Regions from separate parts of the Ruegeria sp. ABF4_144 genome, predicted to be linked through region 4. Evidence: riboswitches for the same ligand, from Rfam matches in the RefSeq annotation. Region 4 holds a riboswitch; each other region holds the start of a gene.

The links. Region 4 has a riboswitch for cobalamin ahead of ACXAGD_RS07795 (aromatic ring-hydroxylating oxygenase subunit alpha). Riboswitches for the same ligand answer to the same signal wherever they lie in the genome.
Region 1: linked by a shared signal. The riboswitch ahead of ACXAGD_RS13645 (DUF4198 domain-containing protein) and the one ahead of ACXAGD_RS07795 (aromatic ring-hydroxylating oxygenase subunit alpha) in region 4 are both predicted to bind cobalamin.
Region 2: linked by a shared signal. The riboswitch ahead of ACXAGD_RS04785 (DUF1636 family protein) and the one ahead of ACXAGD_RS07795 (aromatic ring-hydroxylating oxygenase subunit alpha) in region 4 are both predicted to bind cobalamin.
Region 3: linked by a shared signal. The riboswitch ahead of nrdH (glutaredoxin-like protein NrdH) and the one ahead of ACXAGD_RS07795 (aromatic ring-hydroxylating oxygenase subunit alpha) in region 4 are both predicted to bind cobalamin.

Annotation. Positions count from the first base shown of each region.
Region 1 covers NZ_JBSWWK010000001.1:2,725,003-2,732,373, forward strand. The annotation lists gene pdxR (MocR-like pyridoxine biosynthesis transcription factor PdxR) at 1-979, shown strand, start outside; gene ACXAGD_RS13635 (DUF3604 domain-containing protein) at 1,108-3,027, shown strand; gene ACXAGD_RS13640 (hypothetical protein) at 3,937-4,143, opposite strand; cobalamin riboswitch at 4,655-4,861, shown strand; gene ACXAGD_RS13645 (DUF4198 domain-containing protein) at 4,992-5,777, shown strand; gene cbiM (cobalt transporter CbiM) at 5,781-6,392, shown strand; gene ACXAGD_RS13655 (cobalt ABC transporter permease) at 6,389-6,946, shown strand; gene cbiQ (cobalt ECF transporter T component CbiQ) at 6,946-7,371, shown strand, end outside.
Region 2 covers NZ_JBSWWK010000001.1:923,342-930,712, reverse strand. The annotation lists gene ACXAGD_RS04800 (LysR family transcriptional regulator) at 1-671, shown strand, start outside; gene ACXAGD_RS04795 (NAD(P)-dependent oxidoreductase) at 845-1,801, opposite strand; gene ACXAGD_RS04790 (LysR substrate-binding domain-containing protein) at 1,905-2,780, shown strand; cobalamin riboswitch at 2,853-3,062, shown strand; gene ACXAGD_RS04785 (DUF1636 family protein) at 3,157-3,531, shown strand; gene cobW (cobalamin biosynthesis protein CobW) at 3,533-4,588, shown strand; gene cobN (cobaltochelatase subunit CobN) at 4,592-7,371, shown strand, end outside.
Region 3 covers NZ_JBSWWK010000001.1:416,865-424,235, forward strand. The annotation lists gene ACXAGD_RS02140 (imelysin family protein) at 1-208, opposite strand, end outside; gene ACXAGD_RS02145 (ZrgA family zinc uptake protein) at 439-972, shown strand; partial or broken gene ACXAGD_RS02150 (2Fe-2S iron-sulfur cluster-binding protein) at 1,056-1,520, shown strand; gene ACXAGD_RS02155 (pyrophosphohydrolase domain-containing protein) at 1,579-1,965, opposite strand; gene nrdF (class 1b ribonucleoside-diphosphate reductase subunit beta) at 1,965-2,936, opposite strand; gene nrdE (class 1b ribonucleoside-diphosphate reductase subunit alpha) at 2,948-5,071, opposite strand; gene nrdI (class Ib ribonucleoside-diphosphate reductase assembly flavoprotein NrdI) at 5,053-5,466, opposite strand; gene nrdH (glutaredoxin-like protein NrdH) at 5,482-5,703, opposite strand; cobalamin riboswitch at 5,786-5,977, opposite strand; gene ACXAGD_RS02180 (GNAT family N-acetyltransferase) at 6,300-7,112, shown strand; gene ACXAGD_RS02185 (NAD(P)/FAD-dependent oxidoreductase) at 7,177-7,371, shown strand, end outside.
Region 4 covers NZ_JBSWWK010000001.1:1,528,294-1,535,664, forward strand. The annotation lists gene ACXAGD_RS07770 (FecCD family ABC transporter permease) at 1-800, shown strand, start outside; gene ACXAGD_RS07775 (ABC transporter ATP-binding protein) at 802-1,584, shown strand; gene ACXAGD_RS07780 (siderophore-interacting protein) at 1,597-2,646, shown strand; partial or broken gene ACXAGD_RS07785 (pyrophosphohydrolase domain-containing protein) at 2,877-3,212, shown strand; gene ACXAGD_RS07790 (FAD-binding oxidoreductase) at 3,271-4,353, opposite strand; gene ACXAGD_RS07795 (aromatic ring-hydroxylating oxygenase subunit alpha) at 4,359-5,582, opposite strand; cobalamin riboswitch at 5,695-5,898, opposite strand; gene ACXAGD_RS07800 (LysR family transcriptional regulator) at 6,297-7,187, shown strand; gene ACXAGD_RS07805 (hypothetical protein) at 7,301-7,371, shown strand, end outside.

The DNA of each region.
Region 1 (7,371 bases), 1.2 Mb from region 4:
GGACCCGCTGGGCTGGTATCCGCTGCGTGAAGCGATCTCGGACCACCTTACTGCGTGGCGTCACCTGTCCTGTGATCCCGGTCAGGTGGTGATCACCTCTGGCGCACGAGAGGCTTTCGAGGTGATTTTCCATGGCCTGCTGGGCGTGGGCAAGCAGGTCGCGGTTGAGGACCCCTGCTGGCCCAAACTGCACACAATTCTTGCTGACACAGGCAACAACGCCCATCCCGTCCGCATTGACCAAGACGGAATGAATATTGAGCGCATTCCGAACGGAATACATGCCACGATCGTCACCCCCTCGCGGCATTATCCAACGGGGGTGAGCCTTCCCCTGTCCCGCCGGGTCGCCTTGCTTGAGCGTGCTCAGCAGACCGGAACCGTCGTAATCGAGGACGACTATGACAGTGAATTCCGTTATCGCGGGCAACCCCTGCCCTCACTCTCGGGGCTGGACGGTCTGGACAACACGATTTACCTGGGCAGTTTTTCGAAACTGGTCAGCCCAGCGCTTAGGATCGGCTATCTGGTGGTCCCCAAACGCCTTCTGCCCAGCACATTGGCCTATCTTGGCCGCGTCGGTCCCCGCGCCTCACTGATCCCGCAGCCCGCATTGGCGGCGTTCATGAACAGTGGTGAGTTTGCAATGCACCTGCGTCGAATGCGACGCGTCTATGCCAAGCGTCAGAGCCACCTTCTTGATGCACTATCCCCTGCTGCGGACCTACTGGACCTTCAACCCGATTCCTCCGGAATGCACTTATGCGTGTCGGCAAAGGATCCTCTTATTGCTCGGATGTCCGATCTTGAGATCAGCAAACAGGCCGACCAAAACGGTCTGCGCGTCAGTGCCTTGTCGGACCACTGCGTACTTCCTAAAAAACTGCAAGGGCTCTTGCTGGGATACGCAGCCTTCGACGAGGAGATACTTTCGGACGCAGCAGAACGATTGATCACCATCCTTCGCACACAAGCCTGAACTGCCTCGCAAAGCAGCGCGTACGCCCCTCGAAGTTTTTTACAAATGCGCCAAGCAACATGATATCGTAAAAACAAGATATATATTTTCTTAACTCTAATCGCGGTGTCTGTGAGGGGGAGGTTCACATGCTTCGACTGTCTTTCTGCTTTTTCACTTTGGTATTCCTGCCAGCAAGTGTGATGGCTGACGCTGTCCCCAGCAAGGAAGCCGCCGAGGGGACCTTTGCTGAACGACCATTTTCACCCTATGCCAATCGGTCCTTCCCGGAACGTCCGCTGTGGGGCGATACCCATTTGCACACCGGGCTGTCCTTAGACGCCGGTGCGTTTGGCAACACTTTGCTGCCCGATGATGCGTGGCGGTTCGCCAAAGGTGAGCAGGTCATTTCCTCGACTGGCCAACCCGTCAGGCTGGCCCGGCCGCTGGACTGGATGGTGCTAACCGACCACACCGATTTGATGGGTTTTGCCCCCGATCTGCAGGCGGGCAAACCCGGTGTTCTGGCCGAACCGAAGGGATTGGAGTGGTATGAGGGTTACAAAGCCGGTGGCGAAGACGCGGCGAAAGCGGCGTTTGATATCATCACCAACTTTTCGCAGATGACCCTGCCCGAGCTTTTGCTTGAATCCTACAGCCCCGGTGCGGATGCCTTTGCCTTTACCTGGGAACAGATCGTTCTGGCCGCGGAGCGCCACAACGACCCCGGCAATTTCACGGCCTTTATCGGGTTTGAATGGACCTCGGTTCCTAAGGGGTTCAACTTGCATCGCAACGTGATGCTGAGGGATGGACCAATCCGGGCGCTGCAGATGGTGCCACCGGTGACGCAACCGCCTTATGGGGATACCGATCCCAAAGCGCTCTATGCCTGGCTTGAGGAGTATCAGTCGAAAACGGGCGGCCGCGCCGTTGCTTTTGCCCATAACGGCAACCTGTCGAACGGATGGATGTTCCCGACCGAAGACACCTATCACGGTGGCAAGGTCGACGAGGAATATGTTCAGAACCGCGCCAAGTGGGAGCCTCACTACGAAGTCACACAAATCAAAGGCGATGGCGAGGCGCACCCGTTCCTTAGCCCCGATGATGCCTTTGCCGACTATGAAAACTGGGATGTCGGCAATCTGGATATCACCGAATTGAAAACCGAAGACATGCTGGCCGGGGAATACGCACGCGAGGCCCTGAAACGCGGTCTGGCGCTGGAAGAAAAGTTCGGCGTGAACCCTTATAAGTTCGGGATGGGTGGAGCGACCGACAGCCATACGTCACTGGCCACCGCCGAGGAAGAGAACTATTTCGGCAAGTCCGTCAGCGCGGAACCTTCGGCCACGCGGGTCTTGCACCCGTTTGTGGAAAGCGATCTGGGGGCATTTGAAGGTCATACGCTGGTTGCGTCGGGTTACACTGCTGTTTGGGCGGCCGATAACACACGTGCGGCCATTTTCGATGCGTTCAAACGCCGGGAAACTTATGCAACCACCGGCCCCCGCATCGGACTGCGGTTCTTTGGCGGTTGGGATTTCACTGAAGAAGACTTGTTGACCCGGCTTGTTGCTGATGTCGGCTACACTAAAGGCGTCCCAATGGGCAGCGACCTGCGCCCGCGCGAAGGGGATGGTGCCCCAAAATTCTTGATCGGCGCTCTGCGCGACCCGATTGGCGCAAATCTGGACCGGGTTCAGGTGGTCAAGGGCTGGCTGGACGCCGAGGGAGCGCTGCAGGAAAAAGTCTATAATGTGGTCTGGTCTGATGATCGTGAGATGGACGCGGATGGCAACCTGCCCGAGGTCGGCAACACCGTAAATCTGGACACCGCAAGCTGGAGCAACACAATCGGCGCATCCGAACTGGTCACGGTCTGGACCGATCCTGACTTCGATCCGAACGAGCGAGCTTTCTACTATGTGCGGGTTCTTGAAATTCCCACCCCGCGCTGGGTGCTGTATGACAAGCTGCGCTTTGGCATCGATCTGCCAAAAGAGGCACAGTTGATCCATCAGGAACGCGCCTATTCCTCGCCGATCTGGTACACCCCCGGCTAAACCGCAGTAAAGCTAGACTGTCCGAGCGATGTGTTAGCCTGTCCCTCGGGGCAGGCGCCCACGCCGTAGGCCCAATACCCGCGCGCATGCTCCGCAGAGTTCCAATCGACCTCAGATCACCGCCACGATCACCACCCGCAAAAAGCAGCGCCAAGGACTACGCCCGGTAGAAGCTTACCAGTCCGCGGCACGTTTTGCGTCGCGAACCGCTTTCAGGCCCGGATCTTCAAAACCTCGACCGTCCGGATTTTGTAACGTGGCAACACGTGGGGCGCAGAACTCGGGGTCCATAAGTAAGCTGGCGTCACTAGCGGGTTTGAGGCCAAGCAGTATTGCATTACTTTTTGGTTTTCTCATTGGGATCCCATCAATCGAAAAGTCTGCACGGCAGTACTGGTCCAAACAGCTAACGATGCGGTCTTGAGGTTTTCTGGGGCGTACCTGCCTCAATTCCGCCAGTGCGCCTTCACACGGCTTCAGGGACCCGCGCGGGGTTAGAACTGCCACTCGTAGGAGGCCTACAAAGCCCGTGTGGATATGTCGGCACCAAGGGTCGATCTCGCCTTAAGGCGAAGGTTGCCCCCGTGATTAAAGGCTTTCTCATAGCTCAAACCAACCTCGCCGACTGTATTGGTACCGCTACCAAGGAGGCGGTCAGGCTGCCGCCGCCCACGTCAGTCGAATAGCCCCGTCTACGAATGCGTTGTTGCCTGTCGCACGCCCAAAGACTGCCCCGGAGCTGCTCGCGCTGCCAGTGATCCCACCCGCGCCTGAAACTTCAACCACGTTAAAAAACGCGCTGCCGTTCGCAGTATTCACGTCTATCTTCAGCGCGTCACTATTCTCGAAGCTGTCAGACAGGCCCAGCAACTCGATGACGTCTCTGCCGGCATTGGTGTTGCCCCTGACCTAAACCTGGACTGCGCCGGTGTTGGTCAGGGTGCTTGTGCAATCCGGAAGGGCAAAGACGACCAAACCCAGTCCGGCCAATGGTTTCGCCTCGATCGATCCGGCGTCTCTGATAACCAGGTCTTCATCCACCACATTGATGAACGGAGACGTCCGCGCGCTATCGATCACCTCGGCATGCCCCGTCGTTGCCGTGACGGCTACCACCGACAAAACCCAGCAAGAGCGAAGGCGCAATACTCGCTACTCTACCTTTCCACTTGCCCCCGCGCTCGAACGCACAATCTCTTAGCTCGATCTGCATGTAATTCTGCCCTATCTGGCTATTCTCCGTTCCCCGGGATGCGAGGTTGTATCCCAAGCATCAGCCGCTGGATGCGCCATTTGTTGGCACTCCCATGAGCCGGGTTAAAAGAGTGAGAAAATGCGGGAATAGCGCGCCTGAGGCACGGGCCACTTTGTCTTCGAACAACATGACGCAGGCGCAAAAGAGTGAGGCTCTGAACGAAAGCGTCAGGCGTTTCTTAGAGGGCATAGATAGTCGCGCTGCTTGTAAGGCGGCTGAATTCCGCCCGCTCCCTAAAAAACCAACAGCATCCTCAAGGCCCCCAGACCGGAACGCGAGGCTTCGCGGTAGAGGGGCAACGCGAAAGTGTGCAAGATAGCAATCGTTGAGGTGCCGCAAAATTTGAGTTGACTGACGACGGATGAGTCTGGCATGCGCTTTTGCATGTTTGGTTCCGGGTTCGCCCGGATAAAAGGGAATGCGGTGCGGGTTCTGTCAAACGACAACCCAATGCCGCAACTGCCCCCGCAACTGTGAGCGGCGAGCAAGGCTGATATGCCACTGGGATTTTTTCCCGGGAAGGCCAGTCCGATGCTTTGACCTGCAAGTCAGGAGACCTGCCAGACATGCACCCCCGGAAGGGGTGCGTCACCGATGCCGGGGTGCGCGTCGGGCCGGTGCCCACAAAAGGGCACAAGGTCCCGTTTATCCCGTCGTCAAACAAAATTTATGTGCCGGGGTTGGCACAACGGGACAAGGACAAGACCTTATGAAAAAGCTGCTCTGCACGGCTGCCGCTGCGCTGGCAATTCCTGCCATGGCGCAGGCGCATTTCCTTTTGGAATACACCACCAACACCATGATCGAGAAACCGGGCGATGTGCCGGTCAAACTGATCTTTTGGCACCCGTTCGAAAACGGCCACGTCATGGATCTGGAAAAGCCGCAAGAGTTCTATGTGATCCACAACGGTGAAAAAACCGACCTGCTGGGCACACTGGAACCCGTTCGCTTCACCGGTGGTGAAAACGAAGGGGCGGCGTTCAAGGGCTCGGTTCCTGTGAAACGTTCCGGCGACTACGTGTTGGTTACCGTTCCTCAGCCTTACTATGAAGAATCCGAGGATATCTACATCCAGCAGCTCACCAAAGCGTTCCTGAACCGCAACGAGCTGCCGACCGACTGGATGAACCCGGTTGGACTACCGACCGAGATCATTCCGCTGAACAAGCCGACCAACGTCATCGCGGGCTCGACCTTCACCGGACGCGTTCTGGCCGATGGCCAGCCGGTTGCAGGTGCCGAGATCGAGATCGAGTACATGGCCGCCGAGCCGGACATGGACAGCGCTGCGTCCTCCACTCCGTCCGTTTCGCCGATGCCCGGCGGTGCTGTGGTCGCCATTTCTGACGACAACGGCTATTTCTCGTTCGGCGTACCAAAGGCCGGCTACTGGGGCTTTGCCGCACTTGGTGCAGGCCGGGCAACAGAGCATGAGGGCAAAGAACTCAGCCAGGATGCGGTCATCTGGATCCGCGCCTGGGACATGGAGTAAGAAATGCACATCGTCGACGGAGCCCTGTCCAACCCGGTTGTCATTGGCGGCGCAGTTGCTGCCGCGGGTGGGATAGCAATGGGTCTCAGGTCGCTGGACCTTGATCGCATCCCCACTGCGGGGGTGCTTTCGGCCACGTTTTTTGTGGCCTCGCTGATCCACGTCCCCATTGGTCCGTCGTCGGTGCATTTGATCCTGAATGGCTTGGCCGGGCTGTTGCTCGGCTGGGCCGCCTTCCCGGCGTTGTTCGTCGGGCTTTTGCTGCAATCTGTTTTCTTTGGCTTTGGCGGGCTGACGGTTTTGGGGATAAATACCCTTAATATCGCACTGCCTGCCGTTCTGGCAGGTATGGTGTTTGGCCGCCTGATCGCAAGTGGCTCACCCCTGCACGGCGCGATCTGGGGTGGTGTTGGGGGCGCTTTCGCTATCGCCGCCACAACCGGGATGGTTGCCATATCGCTGGCTTTGTCCGGCGATGAATTCCTGCCCGCCGCCAAGCTTGTCTTTTTCGCGCATATCCCCGTCATGGTGATCGAAGCGGTGTTGACCGGGTTCGCCGTTTTACTAGCTCGCAAGGTTAAGCCGGAACTCTTTGTCAAAGGGGCAACCACATGAAGCATCTGGTTCTAATTCTGGCCTTTTGCTGCGCGCCTTTGCCCGCGCTGGCCCATAAGGTCATCGCAGGTGTCTTTGCATCGGGCGACGCCATTGAAGGTGAACTTGGGTTTTCAAACGGCGATATGGCAAGCGATACCGAGGTTGTCGTAACCGGGCCGGACGGGACCGAGTTGGGTCGCGTGGTCACAGACGCGGACGGGTTCTTTATCTACACACCAACTTCAGCCGTTACGCATACATTCTTCGCGGATCTCGGCGCGGGCCACATCGCTGAAATTACCATGCCTGCCGCGGAAGTGGCCGAAATCATGGGTGTCGAAGCCATTGAAACGCCTGCCGCGACCACCACAGGTGATGCAGCGTCTTTCAACGCCGAACAGCAACAGGTGATTGCCAAAGTCGTCCGCGACGAGATGCGCCCGCTTCGCCGAGAAATTGCGGCCTATCGCGAACAGAACGATCTTCAGACCATCCTCGGCGGGATCGGCTATATTGTCGGGCTGTTCGGGCTGGGCTTTTATCTGGCCGCGCGCCGGAAGTTGGCTGCCTGATGGCACACGCGCTGGGACCTCGTGAAAAGACACTCTCCGAGGCAGGTGTCCAGCGCGAAGGCCTGATCAGCCCGCTGGATCCGCGCGTTCGGATCGTGACCGCGGTGATTTTTGGCATCGTGACCGTTTCGCTGTCGTCCATCCCCGCACTCTGTGCTGCGCTGACAGTGTCGCTTTCCCTATTGTTGATGTCACGCCTACCCTGGCGGAAAACGCTGAAACGCATGGCCATGATGGACGGGTTCATCATATTCATGCTGGTCCTTCTGCCCTTTTCCATGCCCGGTGATCCCATATTTACTGTCTGGGGCTTTCCCGCCAGTTGGCAGGGTCTGTGGAAAGCAATTGAGATCGCCTTGACCGCAAATACAGTGATCCTGTCCTTAATGGTGCTGGTCGGTACGATGGAGCCCGTCACGCTTGGC
Region 2 (7,371 bases), 600 kb from region 4:
CGACCGAGGAAGCTCAGGACGCGATCTCGGGCGAGGTCAGTGAACTGGCCGGCCCATTGCGTGTCACGGCCGCAGGTCCCTTTGCCGAGCAAAACGTCATTCCGGAACTCATGCGTTTCGTTGAGGATCACCCCCTGCTGACCCTCACGGTGGATTTCAGCAATCGCTACGTCGATCTGATCGGAGAAGGGTATGATTTTGCCATTCGCTATGGTGCACTTTCCGACAGTTCGCTGATTGCGCGAAAGCTCTGCACGCGCAAATTGGCCTGCGCGGCCTCTGCCACCTACCTAGAACAACACGGAGCACCGGAAAGACCACAGGATCTCAGAGACCACTCCTGCCTTGTGACCACCAGCGACACGTGGATGTTTCGCGATCCCGAAAGCAAAGACCCCTTGCAGATCAGGGTCGGTGGCAGGTTTCGCTTTAACAGCATTCCGCTGATGCGCACGGCGCTCGAACGCGGGCTGGGCATTGCCTATACAGCGCACGAGAACATTCAGGACCTGGTTGCTGAAGGCAAAGTGCAGCTGCTGCTTGAGGATTTCGAAGATGCAGACGCCGCAAGAGCGCATTGGATTGTCTACCCCGACGGGCGTCTTTTGCCGCGACGCGTTCGTTTGGCCATTGATTTTCTACTAACCGCGTTTGAACCCAAGCGCCGGTAAGCGATTGGAGGAAAGGCCGAGAGTCACAGTTTGATGTCTACAAAGGTTGCCCGCTCGTCGAAATCCCGTCATTTGAACAGGTCTCGCAGGCAAACACATCCGGCGCGGAAAAAGGCGGCCCCTTCCGGGACAGCCCTTCGTTTGCTACTGATTGCACTGCACCGCCTGGTAGTTCACCCTGCCTGCTGGCCCTGCGGTATGACTTCGTACCCCGGCTCTTCGGGCTCGTCGTCCAGCATCTCGGGCGGGAACCCGGGGGCCGTGATGTTCAGACCGGTGGCTTCCTCTAACCGCTTGATAATGTTCGGTGACAGTTCGCGCTCACCGAAGCGGGCGATGCCATCTTCGAAGATTTTGATCATCACCGGGTTGATCTCCAACGGCACTCCGGCACGGTCTGCAACGTCCTGAAACAGACCGATGTCCTTTTTCACCAAATCCATCGTGAAAGAGATATCCCGCGATCCGTTCAGGATGACCTGGCTTTCGGTCTCATGCACGAAGGACGTGCCGGACGAGATTTTGATCGCCTCATAAGTGGTGTTGAGGTCCATTCCAGCAGCCTTGGCAGTTACCAGCGCCTCGGCGCAGGTGATCAGGTTGGCGGTGGCCAGATAGTTGGTCAGAACCTTCAGGACCGAGGCCGTGCCCAACTCACCTGTATGCAGCACACGCCGCCCCATCGTGATAAGGAACGGCAAAATCCGCTCGAATGTAGTACGGTCGCACCCTGCGAAGATCGAGATATTGCCGGTCGCCGCCCGGTGGCACCCGCCGGACACAGGGCAATCAACAGCGGCGCCGCCGCGTTCGATCACCATCGCGCCCAAGCGTTTGACCTCGGCCTCGTCGGTGGTCGACATCTCCATCCAGATTTTGCCGGATCCGACCTCGGGCAGCATCTGTTGCATGACGGCATCCGAGGCCGCAGGCGACGGCAGACAGGTTATAACCGCATCGCAATCCCGCATCATCTGCGCCGGGTTTTCCGCTGCTCTGGCACCTTGGGCTACAAATTCGGCCACCAGATCGGGGTTGAGGTCATGGACCGTCAGGTCAATCCCGTTGCGCAGAAGCGATCCCGACAGCTTGCCGCCAACATTGCCCAGACCGATAAATCCGACTTTCATATTACCCTCCCGAAGGTCGCTGTTTGCGCAAAGTATCGCTATTGCATGCCCAAAGCGTAAATGAATAATAACACGCATTATCGGCAAAATATTTTGGTGATAGATGGACCGACTTCCAAACCCCGCCTGGCTACGTAGCTTTGAATCCGCCGCACGCCATCTGAATTTCACCACAACCGCGCGGGAACTTGGCCTGACTCAGACGGCGGTATCACTGCATATTCGGTCACTTGAGGCCGAGCTGGGGCAAAAGCTGTTCACGCGGAACGCGCGGCGGTTGGAGCTGACAGAGCTGGGGCAATCCTATTCTCTGACTGTGCGACGCGCGCTGGCCGATATCGCCCTGTCCACCAACAGCCTGTTTGGCCCAGCCTCGCACCAGACCCTGACAATCCGGGCCGCGATTTCGACGGCAGCCTATTGGGTGGCCGCTGAACTACCGGACTTTACCGCACAACACCCGGACATTCCTATCCGTCTGGTCTCGCACATCTGGAACGACAGCGGAACACCCGGCGATGTGGATGTGGAAATCCGGCTTGGCTATGGCGACTGGCCCGGGGTGCGATCCGAAAAACTCACCGATGAAAAGCTGGTTCCGGTCTGCCGAGCCGGGGACGGCTCCCCGAAACTGAACAAAGGGCCGCTGGTTCATATCCTTGGGTACGAGGACAACTGGGCGCGGTATTTTCAGGCCAACGGCATTGCGCCTCCCGACCAACCGCCCCAGCATTCGGTGGATACGACGGTCGCGGCTCTGCAACTTGTGATGGCCGGCGCGGGGTATGCAACGATCCTGGAACGGTTCGCCAAAAACGCAATCCGGCAAGGTGCACCGATTGCGATAGCAGGCGCCGCGATTCCCTTTGCCCAGTCGCACTATCTGGTCAGCGCCGAACGGGCGACCCAGACCACAGCGGCGGCGGGTTTGTTCTGCGCGTGGTTGCGGGATCGGCTGGCAACAGATGCCGCGGATTGACCCAAGCTGGTCGCTTTTCCATTCCAAGAGGTTTCTGCCCCCGTCTCGCGCTTGACAAGGCCCCTGCCCGTGCCGCATGTCGCTTGCGTTGGTGTCCATCCCCGGATGGATGAAAAGGGAATGCGTCAGCGGAACTTCCGTCAAACGCAGCCGCCCCCGCGACCGTGACCGGAGAAGGTGCCCAAAGCCACTGGCCCAAAAGGCCGGGAAGGCGGGACACCTGCCAGAGCTCAGCCTCTGACATCCGCAAGCCGGGAGACCTGCCAGCACCCGAAGTTGTAACCGGGCGGGGTGTTCCGGTGTCGGGTCCATGTCGGAATACGTGGCCCGCATGAAACCCCGTCCCCCACGAATAGGTTTTGGGGGGATGAGAGACATGACTGAGACCACACCAGTGGAATTGCTGGTTTGTACCACTTGCCGTCGTGGCGTGCCTGTCGAGGATGACTCGCAGCGACCGGGCACCTTGCTGCACAAAGCATTGGAAGACGCTGGTTTGCCCGAAGGCATCGAACTGAAACCAGTTGAGTGCCTTTCAAACTGTGACCAGGGCTGTTCGATCGTTTTACGCGGCGGGCCCTCGCGCTGGACCTTCGTGTACGAAAACCTGAATGAAACCGACCACGTCGAAACCATCATCGAAGGTGTGACCAAGTATCTGGCCACCGAAGATGGCTTGGTCAAATGGCGTGAGCGCCCAGAGCATTTCCGCAAGAACTGTGCGGCCCGTATTCCCCCGATTGGAGCTTAAAATGTCAAACCTCGAAAAACTCCCTGTTACTGTGATCACCGGCTTTTTGGGCTCGGGAAAGACTACGCTGGTCAAGCATCTGATGCAGAATCCCCAGGGCAAGCGTCTGGCCGTGGTCGTCAACGAGTTCGGCGATGTCGGTGTCGATGGCGATATCCTGAAATCCTGCGCCATCCCGGATTGCCCAGCGGAAAACATTATGGAACTGGCCAATGGCTGCATCTGCTGCACTGTTGCCGATGACTTCATCCCCACTATCGAGGCGCTGATGGCGCTAGAGCCACGCCCCGATCACATCCTCATCGAAACATCCGGTCTCGCCCTGCCCAAACCGCTGCTGAAGGCGTTCGACTGGCCCGATATCCGGTCCAAGATCACTGTCGATGGCGTAATCGCTTTGGCCGATGCCGAAGCCGTCGCCGCTGGTCGTTTTGCTCCGAACGTTGAAGCCGTGGACGCCCAGCGTCTGGCCGATGACTCGATCGACCACGAAACGCCCTTGTCCGAGGTGTTCGAGGATCAGATCTCTTGCGCTGATATCATCCTGCTGACCAAGCCTGATCTGGCGGGTTCTGAAGGCGTTGCCAAAGCGAAGGCGATCATTGCAGCCGAGGCTCCACGCCCGCTGCCCGTGGTTGAAGTGGCCGAAGGTGCGGTGGACGTGCGCGTTGTGCTGGGTCTGGAAGCCGCCGCCGAAGACGACATGGACGCCCGTCCGTCGCATCATGACGGCCACCATGATCACGAGCATGACGATTTCGAAAGCATCATCGTCGAACTGCCGGAACAGACCGACCCCGCCGATCTGGTCGCCAAAATCGAACGCTTGGCCAATGAGCTGAACATCCTGCGCGTCAAAGGCTATGCCGCCGTTGAAGGCAAACCGATGCGTCTGCTGGTGCAGGCTGTTGGTGCCCGCGTGCGTCACCAGTATGACCGTCCGTGGGAGCCCGGTGAAGAGCGCCGCTCGCGTCTGGTGGTCATCGCCGAGCATGACGACATCAAAGAGGCAGCTATCCGCGATATCCTCGTGGGCCTGACCGAGGCCGCCGAGTAAGCCATGCACGTCGTCTTCCGCGAAAGCCACGGGTTAGAAGAAACCGAAACCCCGACCGATCTGGGCCAGAGCCCGGCGGATCTGGTGGTGCTGTCCTTTTCTGACAGCGACCTTGGCGCTTTCGCGGCAGGCTGGCATCGCGGTGGCGGCCCCGAGGGGCGGATGCCCACGATGCGGCTGGCCAATCTGACCGCGCTGAAACATCCTCTGTCCGTTGACACCTATGTCGAACAGACGCTGGAGGGCGCAAAAGGCATCCTGATCCGCCTGATCGGCGGCGTGCCTTACTGGTCGTACGGGTTGCAGCAGGTTCTGGCGTTGGCGCAGACCAAGGGCATTGCGCTGGCAGTACTGCCCGCAGATGGTCGTGAAGACACGCGGTTGGATGACTATTCCACACTGCCCGTCTCGACTCTGCGCCGCTTGGCGCATCTGTGCGATACCGGTGGAGAGGTCGCCGCACAAGCCGCTTTGGCGCAGATGGCGCTGGCGGCGGGTCTTTATGCCGGTCCAGTGATGGGGGCTAAAACCCTGCCCGACTGCGGTGCATGGTGCCCGGATCGTGGCGTGATCCCGGCGGAAGCTGCCTTCTCAAGCAACGCGAAACGCATAGTCGTCACCTTTTACCGCGCCTATTTGACTTCGGCAGACACAGCTCCGGTCGCGGCCTTGATCCGAAGCTTGCGCAATCGCGGGTTCGAGGCTGTGGGCATGTTCGCCCCGTCCCTCAAAGCTCCCGCAGCTGCCGAATGGCTGCGCGAAAACATCGTCGGTTTGGAACCTTCGGCGATTATCAACGCCACCTCTTTCTCAGGCAAAGGCGCGTCAGGCACCTCGCCGCTGGACGCGGCGAATGTGCCGGTCTTTCAGGTCGCCCTCGCCACGTCCCGCCGCAAAGCGTGGGCCGAGGCGGAACGGGGCCTCTCACCCGCCGACCTCGCCATGCATGTAGTGCTGCCCGAAGTGGACGGCCGCATTTCGGCGGGCATTGCGTCCTTCAAGGAACCGGGTAAACGCGATCCGCATCTGGAATACTCCCGCTTCGCCCACCGGGCTGAAGCCGAGCGGATCGAAGCCATCATCGATCGCGTCACCGGGTGGCTAAACCTGAACGACAAGCCCAAAGCAAATCAGATCCCGGCGCTGGTGCTCTCCACATACCCCGGTAAAGACTGGCAAATGGCCCATGCTGTAGGCCTTGACGCGCTGGCCTCGGCCGAGGCAATGCTGTCAGACCTTCAGGGCGAGGGGTATGACACCGCTCCGGCGGAACCCATTGCCGAGACCCTGCCAGACGCTCGCCTTGCCTGGCCATTGGACGCCTATCAGGCCGCTCTGGCGGAGATGCCTGAACAATTGCGCGTGGATTTGCAAAACGTCTGGGGCACCCCCGAGGACGATCCGACCTTCGCGGATGGTGCGTTCCATTTCACCGCCCTGCGTCGTGGCAAAGCTCTGATTGCACTACAACCTGAACGCGGCACACCCGAACTTCGCGATGACGATTATCACGACCTGTCGCGCACCCCGCGCCACAGCTATGTCGCCTTCTATCTGTGGCTCCGTACGGGATTGGGCGCGGACGCCCTGATCCATATCGGCGCCCATGGCACGCTGGAATGGCTGCCCGGCAAATCTGTCGCGCTTTCCCATGAATGCTGGCCCGAAGCGCTGATCCGCGATCTTCCGGTGATCTACCCTTTTATCGTCAACGATCCCGGCGAAGCAGCGCAAGCCAAGCGCCGGATTGGGGCCGTTACGCTTGGCCACATCCCACCCGCCCTAAAGGAAAGCGGAACGCCGGATCGGATGGTACGGTTGGAATCGCTGCTGGATGAGTTCTCGAACGCAGACGGGCTGGACCCCAAGCGCCGCGACCGCTTGCAGGAAGACATCCGCGATGAGGCGCAATCCATCGGGCTGGAAAGCGATCTGGGCCTCGATCAGGCCACCTGCACCGCCGAGGCGATCACCCGCATCGACCGCTTTGTCTGTGACATCAAGGAAAGCCAATTCGGCGACGGTCTGCACATCTTTGGCCGCGTACCCGAGGTAACCGGAAACTTTGACCCAGCGCCCTCGGCCCATGCCGAGCGCAACGGCCTGATCGACGCGCTGGCTGGAAAACGGATTGAAGCCGGTCCATCCGGCTCTCCCTACCGCGGTCGTTCAGACGTGCTTCCGACCGGGCGCAACCTCTACACCACCGACCCGCGATCCGTACCGACCCGTGCAGCCTACACCCAAGGGGTGAAACTCGCCGAGGAACTGGTGCGGCGCCACCTGCAGGAAGAAGGCGACTACCCCAAGGGTCTGATCGTCGATCTGTGGGGTTCGGCCACCATGCGGACCGCTGGCGAAGAATTCGCCATGGCATTGCACCTGCTGGGCGTGAAGCCGGTTTGGGACAAAGGCTCGGAACGGGTTTCGGGCATCGAAGTACTGCCCATCACCGACCTCAGCCGCCCGCGCCTGGACGTGACGCTGCGCGTCTCGGGGTTGTTCCGCGATGTGTTTCCGACACTTTCCGCTCTGTTCGGTCAGGCCGTGCGGGCACTGGCGGGCCGGGATGAAGCTCAGGATTGGAATCCGTACGCCGGTCAGGCCCCTGCCGCCCGCGTCTATGGCCCTGCCCCCGGCAGCTATGGCCTGAACATGACCCACCTGTCTGAGACCTACACGGATGAGGCACGAGCTCAGGCCGGTGAAGCCTGGTTGGAGGCCAGTTCCTTCGCGCTTGAAGGCGAGCATATCGCACAAGACAAAGAGGGCATCACGCGGCG
Region 3 (7,371 bases), 1.1 Mb from region 4:
CGTTCAGCGTGGCATCCGACGGCTCGGCGATCAGGGCATTCACAGCTTCTTGCAGAGCCTTCGCCGCGATCAGGCTGTCATCGTATTTGGCTTCGGCAATGTTTGCGTAGGTGGTCAGAACATCAGCTTTCGACGGGGCGTCAGCTGCAACGGCTGCGGATGCGATGCCAAGGGTCAAAACGCTGGCGGCGGCAAAAAATCTGGTCATGGGGTGACACTTTCTTGTCAGAAACAATTTCACAGGCGCCGCCTGGGCGGCGTATACGGCGCAAAAACTGAGTGATTTAGTCAGCCATGTCAACCTGAGTTTTATTATCAGGTAAGTTAACCCTTACCCTCCCCAGATCTGGTGGGGGTGCTCGGTCTGGGCCGAGATTGCGCCGATTTTGAAACATATTAAAATAAACTGTGTGATTCCTTGGTAGGTGGTGCCTGTTAATGAGAAGCGTAGCTCTCGCCCTGACTTTGATCCCGACGGCTGTTTTGTCGCAGATGCAAGTTGGGATTGAGCATGAGCATGGCACGGGTCGTCTGGACATAGCGGTCTCAGAGGGCGAGATGTCCTTGTCGCTGGCTGTGCCTGCTGCAGATATCATCGGATTTGAGCGTCCGGCGCAAACCGACAACGACCGGGCCTTGGTTGCCGGAGCAATCTCAGATCTGTCCAAGCCCCTGGAGTTGTTTGCCCTGCCGGAAGACGCGGCGTGCTTCACGGCAGCGGCCAATGTGACTTTGCTAGCAGAAGGGCTTGGTCCGGAAGTTGACGAAACGTCGGCGGCAGATCAGGAACATCACGCCGAGTTTCAGGCCGACTATCAGATTCAGTGTCAGTCGATGGACGTGATTGAAGTCATCGGTTTCGCCTATTTCGAGCGGTTCCCGAATGCCCGGAAGTTGGTTGTGAACATAGACCGGTCCGGTGAGGTTCAGATGCACGAGGTCACACGATCCATGCCGGAACTGCCTTTGTAGGAGGGCTGATCTGCGTCCGCTTCCAGACTGTTTGGCGAGTTTTCCCGCGCAACAACCTAAGGCCTTAGCTTTGAAGCAAAATCTTGATGCTGGGGTTGATGGCCCCTGATTACCTTGAGCGCGAGGTTTACTGCTGCGGCCCTGAGCCCTTCATGCAGGCTGTGCGCGACGCTCTGGCCGGTCTTGGCTTTGATATGGACAACTACCATCAGGAGAGCTTTGGCGCGCCGGTGGAAACCGAGGCGGATCAGCCTGAGTTGGATGACGTTGTCCTCGACGATGACAGCAGCGCTGAGATCCTGTTTGCAAGCTCCGGCGTGACTGCCAAGGTCACTGAGACCGATACGGTTCTTGCCGCCGCCCGTTCGGTTGGTCTGAACATTCCGTCGGGATGTACTTTCGGTGTCTGCGGAACCTGCAAGGTCAAGAAAACGGCCGGAGAGGTCCACATGGTCCACAATGGCGGGATCTCCGAAGACGACATCGAGGCAGGTTACATTCTTGCCTGCTGCTCAAACCCGATCGGCAAGGTTGAAGTCGAGGTTTAGGCGGTTTGCATTCGAAACCGCAGCGTGGCTGACGCTTGCTGCGGTTTCGATGCGCTGACTATGTCCGCTGCAGAATGCGGGCCAGATCGGGCCGCCGGAAGTCCGGCCCTTTCAGCACCTTGCCGTCGTCACGCAGAACCGGCCGCCCATCGGCACCGAGTTTGGACATGTTCGACGCGTGGACCTCTTCCATCGCATCCTGCTTGAAACCGTGCAGGCCAAATTCGAGAAGCGTGCCGTCGAGCACGTACTGGATGTCGCAAAGCGCATCCAGAACTTCGATCAGATCACCAGCCTCAACTGCAGTACGCAGCTCGGCCACTTCCTCTTCAAGGATCGCCAGCCGCATCTGCGCGCGCTCCTCGGGGATCGACGGGGCGTCAACGACCGGAACGTCGAACGCCGCGTGCCATTCTTTGACAATTGCGAGGGTGTCCTTCGGCATCAGAAGTCCCAATCCTCGTCTTCGGTGGCGACCGCCTTGCCAATGACATAAGAAGAGCCGGAGCCCGAGAAGAAGTCGTGGTTTTCACTGTCGGGGCTAAGTGCCGCCAGAATGGCCGGGTTCACTTCGGAGACTTCGGGTGGGAACAGGGCCTCGAACCCGAGGTTCTGCAGCGCCTTGTTGGCGTTGTAGTGCAGGAAGACCTTCACGTCCTCGGTCAGACCGATTTCGTCATAGAGCTCCTCGGTGTACTGGTTTTCGATACCGTAAAGCTCAAACATCAAGCCGAAGGCATAGTCTTTCAGCTCCTGCTGTTCCGCCTCAGACAGTTTCTCATAGCCCCGCTGGAACTTGTAGCCGATGTAATAGCCATGCACGGCCTCATCGCGGATGATCAGGCGGATCAGGTCGGCGGTGTTGGTCAGCTTGGCACGGCTGGACCAGTACATCGGCAGGTAAAAGCCGGAATAGAACAGGAAGCTTTCCAGAAACACCGACGCGATCTTGCGTTTCAACGGGTCGTTGCCGGGGGCATAGGTGTTCAGGATGGCCTCGGCCTTGGCCTGCAGGTGTGGGTTTTCCTCGGACCAGCGGAAGGCCTCGTCGATTTCCTTGGTCGAACACAGCGTCGAAAAGATCGAGGAATAACTGCGCGCGTGAACCGCCTCCATGAAGGCGATGTTGGTCAACACGGCCTCTTCATGCGGGGTCACTGCGTCCGGCATCAGGGCAGGCGCGCCGACGGTGTTCTGGATCGTGTCCAGCAGGGTCAAGCCGGTGAAAACGCGGATGGTCAGTTGCTTTTCATGGTCCGTCAGAGTGACCCAGCTTTGGATGTCGTTGGACAGCGGCACTTTTTCCGGCAGCCAGAAGTTCACCGTCAGACGGTTCCAGACCTCAAGGTCTTTGTCGTCGTCCAACCGGTTCCAGTTGATCGCGCGGGGGATCTTGGTTTGGATCATGTCTTTCATTTTCGTTCCCCTTACAAACTGCAGGATACGCAGCCCTGCACTTCGGTCCCTTCAAGGGCCTCCTGGCGCAGGCGGATGTAGTAAATGGTTTTGATGCCCTTCTTCCACGCGTAGATTTGTGCGCGGTTGATATCGCGGGTGGTGGCCTCGGCCGGGAAGAACAGGGTCAGCGACAGGCCCTGATCCACGTGTTCGGTGGCCGCGGCATAGGTGTCGATCAGTGCCTCGGGGCCGATCTCGTAGGCATCGCGGTAGTATTCGAGGTTGTCATTGTTCATGAAGGCCGCCGGGTAATAAACGCGGCCAATCTTGCCTTCTTTGCGAATCTCGATCTTGGACACGATCGGGTGGATCGAAGAGGTCGAGTTGTTGATGTAGCTGATCGACCCTGTTGGCGGCACGGCCTGAAGGTTGCGGTTATAGAGGCCGTGTTTCATCACATCGGCCTTTAGCGCCGCCCAGTCTTCGCGTGTGGGCAGGGCGATGTCCTCGAACAACGCCTTCACCCGCTCGCTTTCGGGCAGCCAATCGCGGGTGGTGTATTTGTCGAAGAAGGTGCCCGAGGCATAGTCGGATTCCTCGAAGCCCTTGAACGACGCCTTGCGTTCCTGCGCCAGATCGCAAGAGGTGCGGATCGCGTGATAGGCCACGGCGGCAAAGTAAACCGACGTGAACTCGACACCCTCGGGCGTGCCATAGTGGATGTGTTCGCGCGCCAGGAACCCATGCAGGTTCATCTGCCCCAGACCAATCGCGTGGCTTTCGTCATTACCGCGACGCACCGAGGGCACCGAGTCGATCGCCGACATCTCGGACACGGCAGTCAAAGCGCGGATCGCAGCTCCGACAGTGCGACCCAGATCGTTGCCATCCATGGTCTTCGCGATGTTAAGCGACCCGAGGTTGCAGGAGATATCCGTGCCCAGATGCGCATAGCTGAGGTCATCGTTGAACTCGGATGCTTCATTGACCTGCAAGATTTCGGAACACAGGTTCGACATGTTGATCCGCCCCGCGATGGGGTTCATCCGGTTCACCGTGTCCTCGAACATCACATACGGATAGCCGGATTCGAACTGCAACTCGGCAATGGTCTGGAAGAATTCACGCGCGTTGACCTTGGATTTACGGATGCGCTTGTCATCCACCATCTCGTGGTATTTCTCGGTGACTGAGATTTCCGAGAATGGCACGCCATGAACCTTTTCCACGTCATGCGGCGAGAACAGGTACATGTCGGCGTTCTTCTTCGCCAACTCAAAGGTGATATCGGGGATCACCACGCCAAGGCTTAGCGTCTTGATGCGGATTTTCTCGTCCGCGTTCTCGCGCTTGGTGTCGAGGAACCGCATGATATCTGGATGGTGCGCGTTCAGGTATACTGCCCCGGCCCCCTGCCGCGCGCCCAGCTGGTTGGCGTAGGAAAAGCTGTCCTCCAACAGCTTCATCACCGGGATTACGCCCGAGGACTGGTTCTCGATCCCCTTAATCGGCGCGCCGTGCTCGCGGATATTGGTCAACAGCAAGGCCACGCCGCCGCCGCGTTTGGACAGTTGCAGGGCCGAGTTGATACCGCGCCCGATGCTTTCCATGTTGTCTTCCAGCCGCAGCAGGAAGCACGAGATCAGCTCACCGCGCGACGCTTTACCCGCGTTCAGGAAGGTCGGCGTGGCAGGCTGGAAGCGGCCTTCTAGGATCTCCTCCATGAAGGACATGGCCAGCGCCTCATCTCCCCGCGCCAACGCCAGTGCGGTCATGACAACGCGGTCCTCATAGCGTTCCAAGAATCGCTGTCCGTCACGGGTTTTTAGCGTGTACGAGGTATAATACTTGAACGCACCCAGAAAGGTCGGGAACCGAAATTTCTTGGCATAGGCCGCATCCCAGATCTTGCGCATGAAGTTCTTGGAATACTGGTCCAGCACGGCCTCTTCGTAATAGCCTTCGGACACCAGATAGCCCAACTTTTCATCCAGAGAATGGAAGAACACGGTGTTCTGATTCACATGCTGCAGGAAGTACTGCCGCGCGGCCATGCGGTCGGCTTCAAAGCGGATCTTCCCCTCACCATCATAGAGGTTCAGCATCGCGTTCAATGCGTGATAGTCCTGCTCGTTTACGCTGCTGTCGAGCATAGATGTCTCCATAGTTTTTCAAGCCCGGCGCGGACGCGGGTGATGTCAGTGTCGGTGCCTGCAAGCTCGAACGAATAGAGCAGCGGCACGTTGCATTTTTGGGCGATGATGCGACCGGACAGGGCGTAGGTCGCACCGAAATTGCGGTTGCCTGTGCCGATCACCCCTATGATCCCGGAACGGATGGCTGGGTCATTCAAAAAGCGGATCACCTGTTTCGGCACTGCACCGCGCCCCTCGCCATCAGCGTAGGTTGGGCAGATCAGAACATAGGGTCCTTTGGGGTCAGGCAGCTGGTCCATCCCGTTCGGTATGCGGAAAGAGGTCAGGCCCAGCCGCGTCACAAAGCGGTGGGTGTTTCCGGATTTCGATGAGAAATAGACCAGCGCCGGGATCGGCGTGGCCATGGATTAGGCCAGTTGTGCGATCATGTCCGGGCGGAAACCCGACCAATGATCACTGCCGGCCACAACGACAGGTGCCTGACGATATCCCAGCTCGGTCACATGGGACATGGCGCCGTCGTCCTGGGTCAGATCGATGACGTCATAGGTTATGCCTTTAGCGTCCAGCGCACGGGTGGTGGCAGTGCATTGTACGCAGGCGGGTTTGGAATATACGGTAATGCTCATTTGTCCTCAGTCCCTTTAATCAAAGCCGAGGACGCCATGGGCAAACAGGCCCGTCAGACGCCCCCGAACCCTCCGTTCGTGGTTATCATTCACGCTTGCGGCAGGTCTCCTGGCTTGCGGATCATCGTTCGGTCTGGCCTTCCCAAAAGCGTGCTTTCAGTGGCGTAGTCAGCCGAACTCTCCGCTTACAGTTGCGGGGGCAGCGCCGGAATCTCACCGGTTTCCCTCTTAGCTTTCGACAGGAATCGAAAGAACCGAAGCAACACCATATTGGGTGTGGTGGGATTTGATTGTCAATATATAGATCGACGGGCTGGAATTTTCTTTATGGCTTGATCAAGTTTACGCGAGTCAGCAGATATCGGCCAGTACGCATTTTAGTCGTTTCAACGCGTCTTGTGTTTCCTCGCAGTGACGGTTTCTTGCACTCTTAGCCGCAAGGATAACGGGGAAGCAGTGAGGGTGGTTTTCCAAGTTCGAAACCGCTGAGGCACTTGTGGATAGGAGCAGAGTAATTTACGCAGAAACCAGCTGAGTAGCTGTCATTTCGTCAAAGGCTTACCACATCAATCCCTATCATCTGTCGGTGTTGCCCTATGACTTTTGAACTCACCCAATTTCGATGCGAACACTTAAACCCGAGTGTCGAACTATCTGCGGCCGTAGGCTGGCCACATCAGCGTAAAGACTGGGAGATGCTGTTGCCCTTTTCGGAGGGCGTCGTGGCTACCAAGAGTTATGGGCTGATAGGCACAGCTTTGAGATCTGACTTCGGGCCGGAAATGTCGACGATTAACATGGTCATCGTTTCGGAAGACCAACGAGGACAAGGGCTGGGTCGCTCCTTGGTCACGTCATTGATCGAAAAAGAAGAAAGACATATCCGGCTGGTGGCTACTGTTTCTGGCAGACCACTCTATCAAAAACTCGGTTTTCAGGATGTTGCATACATTGTTCAACATCAGGGGATCGTTGGCAAAGCACCAGGCATTGTAGGGGCGCAAGACGCAGAGGCAGATGATCTGAAAGGCGTTATCGAAGTTGAAAATCGAAGCTTCGGAGGAGACCGGGCGGCATTGGTCAATTGGATGGCCTCGAATACACGCATTTCAGTCATGCGACGGAATGGCAAGGTGTCCGGGTATGCGGCTTGTCGACCCTTTGGACTGGGATATGTTGTCGGCCCTGTCGTGGCGGACAGTGTCCAAGACGCACAAGCACTGATCGCACGCCATCTGACAGGTCTTGTCGGCCAGTTTGTACGTTTGGACGTCATGCGAGAGAGTGGTCTGTCCCCTTGGTTGATTGACTTGGGGCTGATGCGTGTCAGTCAGCCACCTATCATGCAGCGGGGGGAGATGCCTCTCTCGCCGCAGCGCTTAGCGCTGTTTAGCCAGGCTCTGGTATGAGGTTGCAATGCCCGCTCCGTTAGCAACCATAGATACGGAAACAACACTTCCTGAGCAAACTGAGGTGGTAGTTATTGGCGCCGGCATCATTGGCACCACAACGGCCTACTATCTGGCGCGGAGCGGCATACCGGTTCTGTTACTCGAAAAAGGGCGCGTTGGAGGGGAGCAATCCAGCCGCAACTGGGGGTGGTGTCGTCAGCAGAACCGGGACGCACGCGAGTTGCCGATGGCAACAAAGGCGTTGGAGCTATGGGAG
Region 4 (7,371 bases):
TCCTGACCGCAATTGGAGCCGGTGCAGCATTCGGTCTGGCAGGAGCAATGTTCCAGACAATGCTGCGGAATCCACTCGCATCCCCGGACGTGATCGGGTTCAGCGCGGGCGCTAGTTGCGGCGCGTTGCTGGCGATGATCCTGACCGGTGGGTTTGTACTGCCGGGTGCACTTGTCGGTGGGTTGGTGACCGCAACAGCCGTCACTGCATTAGCATGGCATAACGGCCTGCAGCCCTATCGCCTGATCCTGATTGGTATCGGCGCCAGCTTGACCCTTTCTGCTGGTTCAGACCTGCTGATGACCAAGCTTGACGCTTTGACCGCTTCCGAAATGGCTAAATGGTTGATCGGCACACTCAACGCGCGCGACTGGAGCGATGTGAGGTTGGTTTGGCTTGGCCTGTTCGTTCTTTTCCCTTTGGCGCTTTGGCTGCAGTTTCCACTGAGCCGAATGGCGATGTCCGACGATATTACCACCGGTTTGGGCCTTCCTCTGTCACCACTGCGTTTGTTGGTAACCGCCTGTGCGGTCGCTCTTGTTGCTTTGGGTGTCAGCGTTGCGGGCCCCCTGCCCTTTGTAGCCTTTGTATCCGGTCCCATAGCACGACGCGTCGTGCGCGGTGGAAGCCCGGCATTGTTACCCGCGGCAATGGTTGGGGCAATGGTCACTCTGCTGGCCGATATGGCGGCGCGTTCAATACCAATCGTACAACTGCCAGCCGGGGTGTTTACCGCGATGATCGGAGCGCCTGTCCTGATGTGGCTGCTTTTGGTGCAATTCAGAAAAGGAACCCTCTGAGATGTCTCAGCCCTCTCGTCTCATGGCCAAGGATCTCTCAGTTTCCTTTGGCAAATCCACTGTTCTTAGCGAGCTGTTCGTGCAGATCCCCGACGGAAGCCTGACCGTCATCGTCGGTCCCAACGCATGCGGAAAATCCACGTTGCTCAGATCGCTTGCGCGATTGCAACCTGTGCAAAAAGGACAAGTTGTTCTCGATGGCAAGGCAATTCACAAACAAAGCAGCCGCTCGGTAGCGCGTCGCCTTGCCATCCTGCCGCAGATGCCGACCGCGCCCGAAGGCCTGTCCGTTCATGACCTGGTCGTCCGGGGCCGCACCCCGCATCAATCCGCGCTTCGGCAATGGTCTAAAGTGGACGCTGAGGCGGTTGCCAATGCGTTGGATGAAACGGGTATGACACATAATGCTCATCGGCCATTGGAGTCCCTGTCCGGTGGTCAAAGGCAACGCGCCTGGATCGCGATGGCCTTAGCGCAGGATACCGGCATTCTGCTTTTGGACGAACCGACAACCTATCTTGATCTGCCGCATCAGATTGAACTGCTGACACTGGTACAGAAATTGAACCGGGAAACCGGACGCACAGTTGCCATGGTGCTGCACGACATCAATCTTGCTGCTCGCTTTGCCGATCACATTATCGCTTTGAAAGACGGCAAGGTGCATCGCGAAGGATCGCCAGCCGCAGTGATCACTGAACAGACAATGGATCAGGTCTTTGCCCTGCCCTGCACTGTGATCACTGATCCGGTGCACGGAACCCCCCACGTTATTCCCGCCTGAGAGGAGGCTTCGATGACCATCCGCCCCGTTTTTTCCTTGCATGCCGAAACCACATTGCCCGACCTGAGTTTCCCGGCGATGCGCATGGTAATGCTGCATGAAGCACAGGAACATGACCTACCGGTCATTGAAGACACTGATGAGCGTGTCACGCTGGAGACGCCATTTGGCCACTATAGCTTTGGCGCGGTGTCTGGGGGCGTCACGGCAAAGGTGTCAGCAGCCAAGCAGGATTGGCTATTCATGCTCAAGGAAAGCCTTGTTGAGCATCTGACGCACTTTGCCCCGGATGCTGCGGCAGCGCTGAGGTGGTCCGACGCTGAAAAAGCCGGCAGCCTGCCTCCCAATTTTCATTTTGCCACGGTGCAGTCAGTTCGCCCCATTGGAACCTGTTTCCTGCGCGTTCGGATCAAGGCACGCGGGTTGTCCAGTTTTAAGGATGACGCAATTCACTTCCGTATTGTGTTGCCCCCTAAAGGAATTGATGACGTTGAATGGCCCTCTGTTTCTGAAAACGGAGCAACGGTTTGGCCAAAGGGCGAAAAGGCACTGCACAGACCCGTCTATACCACGCGCTGGATAGACCACGCCGAGGGCGTGATGGATTTTGACGTGTTCCAGCACGAGGGCGGTCGTGTATCTGAATGGGCCAGTCAGGTTGAGCCCGGAACCAAAGTGGCTGTGGTGGGCCCCGGTGGCGGCGGTATCCCTGACACAACGCGTATTCTGATGTTCGCTGACGAAACCGCACTGCCCGCAGCTGCACGCATCCTTGAAAACCTGGCGGAAAACAGCAAAGGGCACGTAACCGTTCGGGTGGAGGACGGTCCGCAATGCGCCTACTCTCTCAGCGCACCTAGTGGCATTTCAACATCCTGGCTAAGTCCGGAAGATGGCCAAAGTCTCGCTGATCTCGCATTGGCTGCACACGACGAATTTCCTGATCACTTCCTTTGGTTCGCGTGCGAAAAAGCGGACGTACAGAAAGTCAGAACCGCATTCAAGGCCAAGGGCAGCGATCCGGCGAACGCTTACATTGCGGCCTATTGGAGCAAACCATAAGGATCTGCTACCAGCTATCGCTTGCCGTTGCTCCGCGTATTTCCTTGATTCAGGAAACCACGCTACGGTCGTCGGAATAGCTCCTCTGGCTGTTGTTGCTCCCGATGCTTCGGAGCTTCACAAATGCCCGTAGCACCCTGGGTCGGGGCGATTGCGGCCCTGGCGCTTGTGAATTTGACACTGCTCTGAGGCTGGTCTGGCATTTTCCCTGAAGGCACGCGGCGTTCGACGTTCCGGTCGTTGACGCCCCGTCGATCCCCGAGGAGCGCGCGCAGATGCGGCTGGCGATCCTTGAAGAGGAAGTGGCCGAGCTGCGTACTGCAGTTGAGGCTGGTGATCTGATCGAAGTTCTGGATGCGCTTTGCGACATCCAGTACGTGCTCGACGGCACGCTTCTCGAATTTGGCCTGCACGGTTTCAAGCAGGATGCGATGGAAGAGGTCCACGCGTCGAACATGTCCAAACTCGGTGCCGATGGGCGGCCGGTTCTGCGTGACGACGGCAAGGTGCTGAAAGGGCCGGACTTCCGGCGGCCCGATCTGGCCCGCATTCTGCAGCGGACATAGTCAGCGCATCGAAACCGCAGCAAGCGTCAGCCACGCTGCGGTTTCGAATGCAAACCGCCTAAACCTCGACTTCAACCTTGCCGATCGGGTTTGAGCAGCAGGCAAGAATGTAACCTGCCTCGATGTCGTCTTCGGAGATCCCGCCATTGTGGACCATGTGGACCTCTCCGGCCGTTTTCTTGACCTTGCAGGTTCCGCAGACACCGAAAGTACATCCCGACGGAATGTTCAGACCAACCGAACGGGCGGCGGCAAGAACCGTATCGGTCTCAGTGACCTTGGCAGTCACGCCGGAGCTTGCAAACAGGATCTCAGCGCTGCTGTCATCGTCGAGGACAACGTCATCCAACTCAGGCTGATCCGCCTCGGTTTCCACCGGCGCGCCAAAGCTCTCCTGATGGTAGTTGTCCATATCAAAACCAAGACCGGCCAGAGCGTCGCGCACCGCCTGCATGAAGGGTTCAGGGCCGCAGCAATAGACCTCGCGCTCAAGGTAATCAGGGGCCATCAACCCCAGCATCAACTGATTGAACTGACCCTGATATCCCGTCCACGGGCGATACCGATCCGGCTCTTCAACAACGAATTTTAGGTCCAAACCGTCGGTGCGGCTGGCCATCTGTTCCAACCGTTGGCGGAAGATGATCTCGGATGGCCGCTTGGCACAGTTGATGAAGACAACGTCCAGATCACGGCCTTCGTCCCACATGCAGGTTGTCATCGACATCATCGGGGTGATGCCCGAGCCGGCCGAAATAAACAGGTACTTGCCTGCCGCGCTTTGCGCGTTGGAAAACAGGCCCGCAGGCCCAATGGCCTTGATGCGCATGCCGGGTTGCAGGTTGTCCAGCATCCAGCGCGTGCCGATACTGTCGGGTTGCGCTTTGGCGGTGATGGTGATTGACCGCGGGCGCGACGGCGATGACGAGATCGTATAAGTGCGATGCACGATACCCCCGGGCTGGTTCGGTGCCGGGATTTCGAGCGTCAGGAACTGACCGGGGTGATAGGCGAACTGCGCCCCCGAGGGGGCGCGGAACGAAAAGCTGGCGGTGTTGGGCATCTCGGGCACAACCGAGACGCATTCCAGCATCTCGCCATCTTGCCAGATGGCAGAAGAGAGCGTGTTCAGGTCTTTCATTAGCCTTACTCCGCCGCCAGCGTGTTTGGTGCCAGGCGGGCCGACAACGTGTTGCAATACCAATCCACGAACTGCAGAACGCCGGATTCCTGAATTGGCGAGTACGGACCAGGCACATAGGCCGGGCTGTTGATGCCCTGCTGGTTATCCTCGACCACCTGACGATCTTCGTCATTCGTGGCGACCCAAACTTCGGTTAAACGTTTCACGTCGTAATCTACGCCTTCGACCGCGTCTTTGTTGACCAACCATTTGGTCGTGACTTCGGTCTCTGTCGGACTGATCGGAGTGACTCGGAAAACAATCGAATGGTCGGCAAGGAAGTGGTTCCAGGTGGTTGGATAGTGGAACTTCAACAACGATCCCGCATCCGCAAAGGGAGATCGGCCCAACCAGCGGCGCACAGCGGACTTTCCGTCCATCGTATAGCTCTCAGCGCCTTCTTTCAGCGGCATACGCGCCAGACGGTATTGGCCATCATCATTCAGATAGAACTGCGATGGCATGCCCGCAGCCTGACACCGGTCAAAATGGGCCTGCATGTAGGCTGGTGTTTCACCGCCTTCTATCCCTGTTACACCCGGATCGTCGGGGAAAGTTCGGCACAAAGCAGGATGGTTGCCGCCACAGTGATAGCACTCGCGGTTGTTTTCCCAGACCAGCTTCCAGTTGCCGTTCTCGATGATCGAGCTTTCAAAGGCGACCTTGGCATTCCCCAGATCATGCGGCTCAAGATATGGGCGCGCAGTGTTGGCGAAGGTGTCGAAATCTGGCGCATTATCCGCAAGGCAGATGAAGACCAACCCGGCAAGATCGCGGCAATGGACTGTCTTCAATCCATGCTGTTTGGGATCGAAGTCCGGCCCCATGTCACGGGCCCAGAGCAGTGAGCCGTCAAGCTCGTAGGTCCATTGGTGATACGGACAAACCAGTTTGGGCGCATTGCCTTTTGCCGCCTTGCAAATGACGGAGCCGCGATGGCGACAGGTGTTGTGAAACGCTCGGATCTGATTGTCGGCGCCGCGCACGATGATCACTCGGTAAGCCCCGACGTTGTACGTCACGTAGTCGCCTGCTTTCACCAGTTCACAGGCTGGAATGGCAAACAGCCAGTCGCGGTAATGGATGGTTTCAAGGTCGGTCTGAAAAATCTCGGGATCGATATAAAACGCCTGTTCCAGAGCATAGCCCGGGTTTCGACGCGCCAACAGGCTTTGAATAGTGTTCATTTCTGGCTCTCCTGCCGCGCCCCGCGGCATTGCTTGGGCAGATGACAAGGAGGACCTGTCCGGAGGCGTGCGAGGATCACGTCCGAAACCCGTGCCCCCACCGCCACCCGCGGTTTGACATATCTGAGAGGCTGGTTTCCGGACTTAAAAGGGGTTTACACCCGGTTGCGAGACCTTCCCGGGATCCTCGTCCCAGTGGTTGATTGTCGAACCTGACCTTCCTTACCGTTGCGGGGGCAGTGCCGGACTTACACCGGCTTCCCAATTCTCCGCTGTCTTAGAATCAAACAGCGGCACCTCACGACCATCAAACTATTTCAGTCACTTTTGACCGCTGAAATACTTGCGACATTTCCGGAAACAAAACAGACATCGTTTGGTTTCGGTTTTTCATTGGAAAATTCTGGGGCGTGCTGACAACTGACTGGGGGTTTGTCAATTAAGTCGGCAGGTCGTTCTTGCGTTTGAGCCTGTGAGGCGTAGCCTCGGCTCTAGGCTACGCCTTCTGGTGACCAGACGTCGATCACACTCTCTGTAGGATCAAATTGGCCACGTGGTCCGGGATATCGTGAGAACTAGCATCGCCGCCATATTTCCACCCGAGGTGACTTTCACTAGACTGTGCCAGTGCAAAATTTGAGAGGCACCCCTCAAATGCAAAAAGGTAAGTCATTGTCAGGGAAGAACATCCCTGAAAGATCAGCACCGGTTCAATTGAGCCTTCACGGTGCCGATTTGAAACTCTTGCAGGTCTTTGCGCATGTGGTTGAGGCCGGCGGGTTGTCTCCCGCTCAGTACGGTCTGAACATGAGCCTGTCCGCTATCAGCGCGGCCATTTCAAATCTGGAAACCCGCTTGGGGTTTCGCCTGTGCGACCGTGGACGCGGCGGGTTCCAACTGACCGAAGGCGGGCACCTTGTATACGAGGAGCTGCGACCGCTCAGCCAGGCCATCGGAACATTCACCAGATCGGTCGAGGCGTATAATGGTGACATGCACGGTCAATTTAGCATCGCAATGGACGACGCGATCATGACCAATCTGCGTTGCCCGATCTATAAAGTGATCCAGAAGTTTGCCGCGCAGGCGCCCGAGATTTCCCTGAACATCGCCATCATGAGCGCCCCACAGATGGAACGGGCGCTGCTCAACAATGAACTGAATATTGCCATCGGTCCCTTTCGGGAACTGTCCGCAGCGCTGAAGGCCGAGACCGTTAATGTTGAAAGACAGCTATTATGTTGTGGCCGCGCCCATCCCGCCTTTGATCTTGAAGATGAACAAGAGATCGAACAGGCGGTCACCAAAGCAAGGTATTCTGAACGCAGCTTTGACGACCGGGACAAAACACAACCACACGGTCTTTTCACTAGCGCCGCGACGGCGGCCACGATGGAAGCCATGTTGGGCATGGTGCTGAGCGGCTTGTATCTGGGCTACCTGCCCCGGCACGCCTGCGAACCGTGGATTGAGAACGGCGAATTGAAATCTCTTCTGCCTAAAGTTTACGCTTACGACACCGACATAAAACTGGCCAGCCGCAAGGGCCACGGGGACAAGCGCGTCGAGCTTTTCCTTAAAACGCTGGCTGAAGTTCAGAACTGACCCCAATTACTTTTGAACGGTTAAAAGTTTACTTCTGAAAATACAGATTTTTCCTCAATGCGTGCCTGCCATGATTTGGAGATGTCCAAGTCGGAGGCCCAGAATTGAAACGCATGCGTTCGGTATACCCATCAGTGCCCGGAATCGGCTTTTGGGCCCGCATCCCTGCGCTGGATGCCCCGAC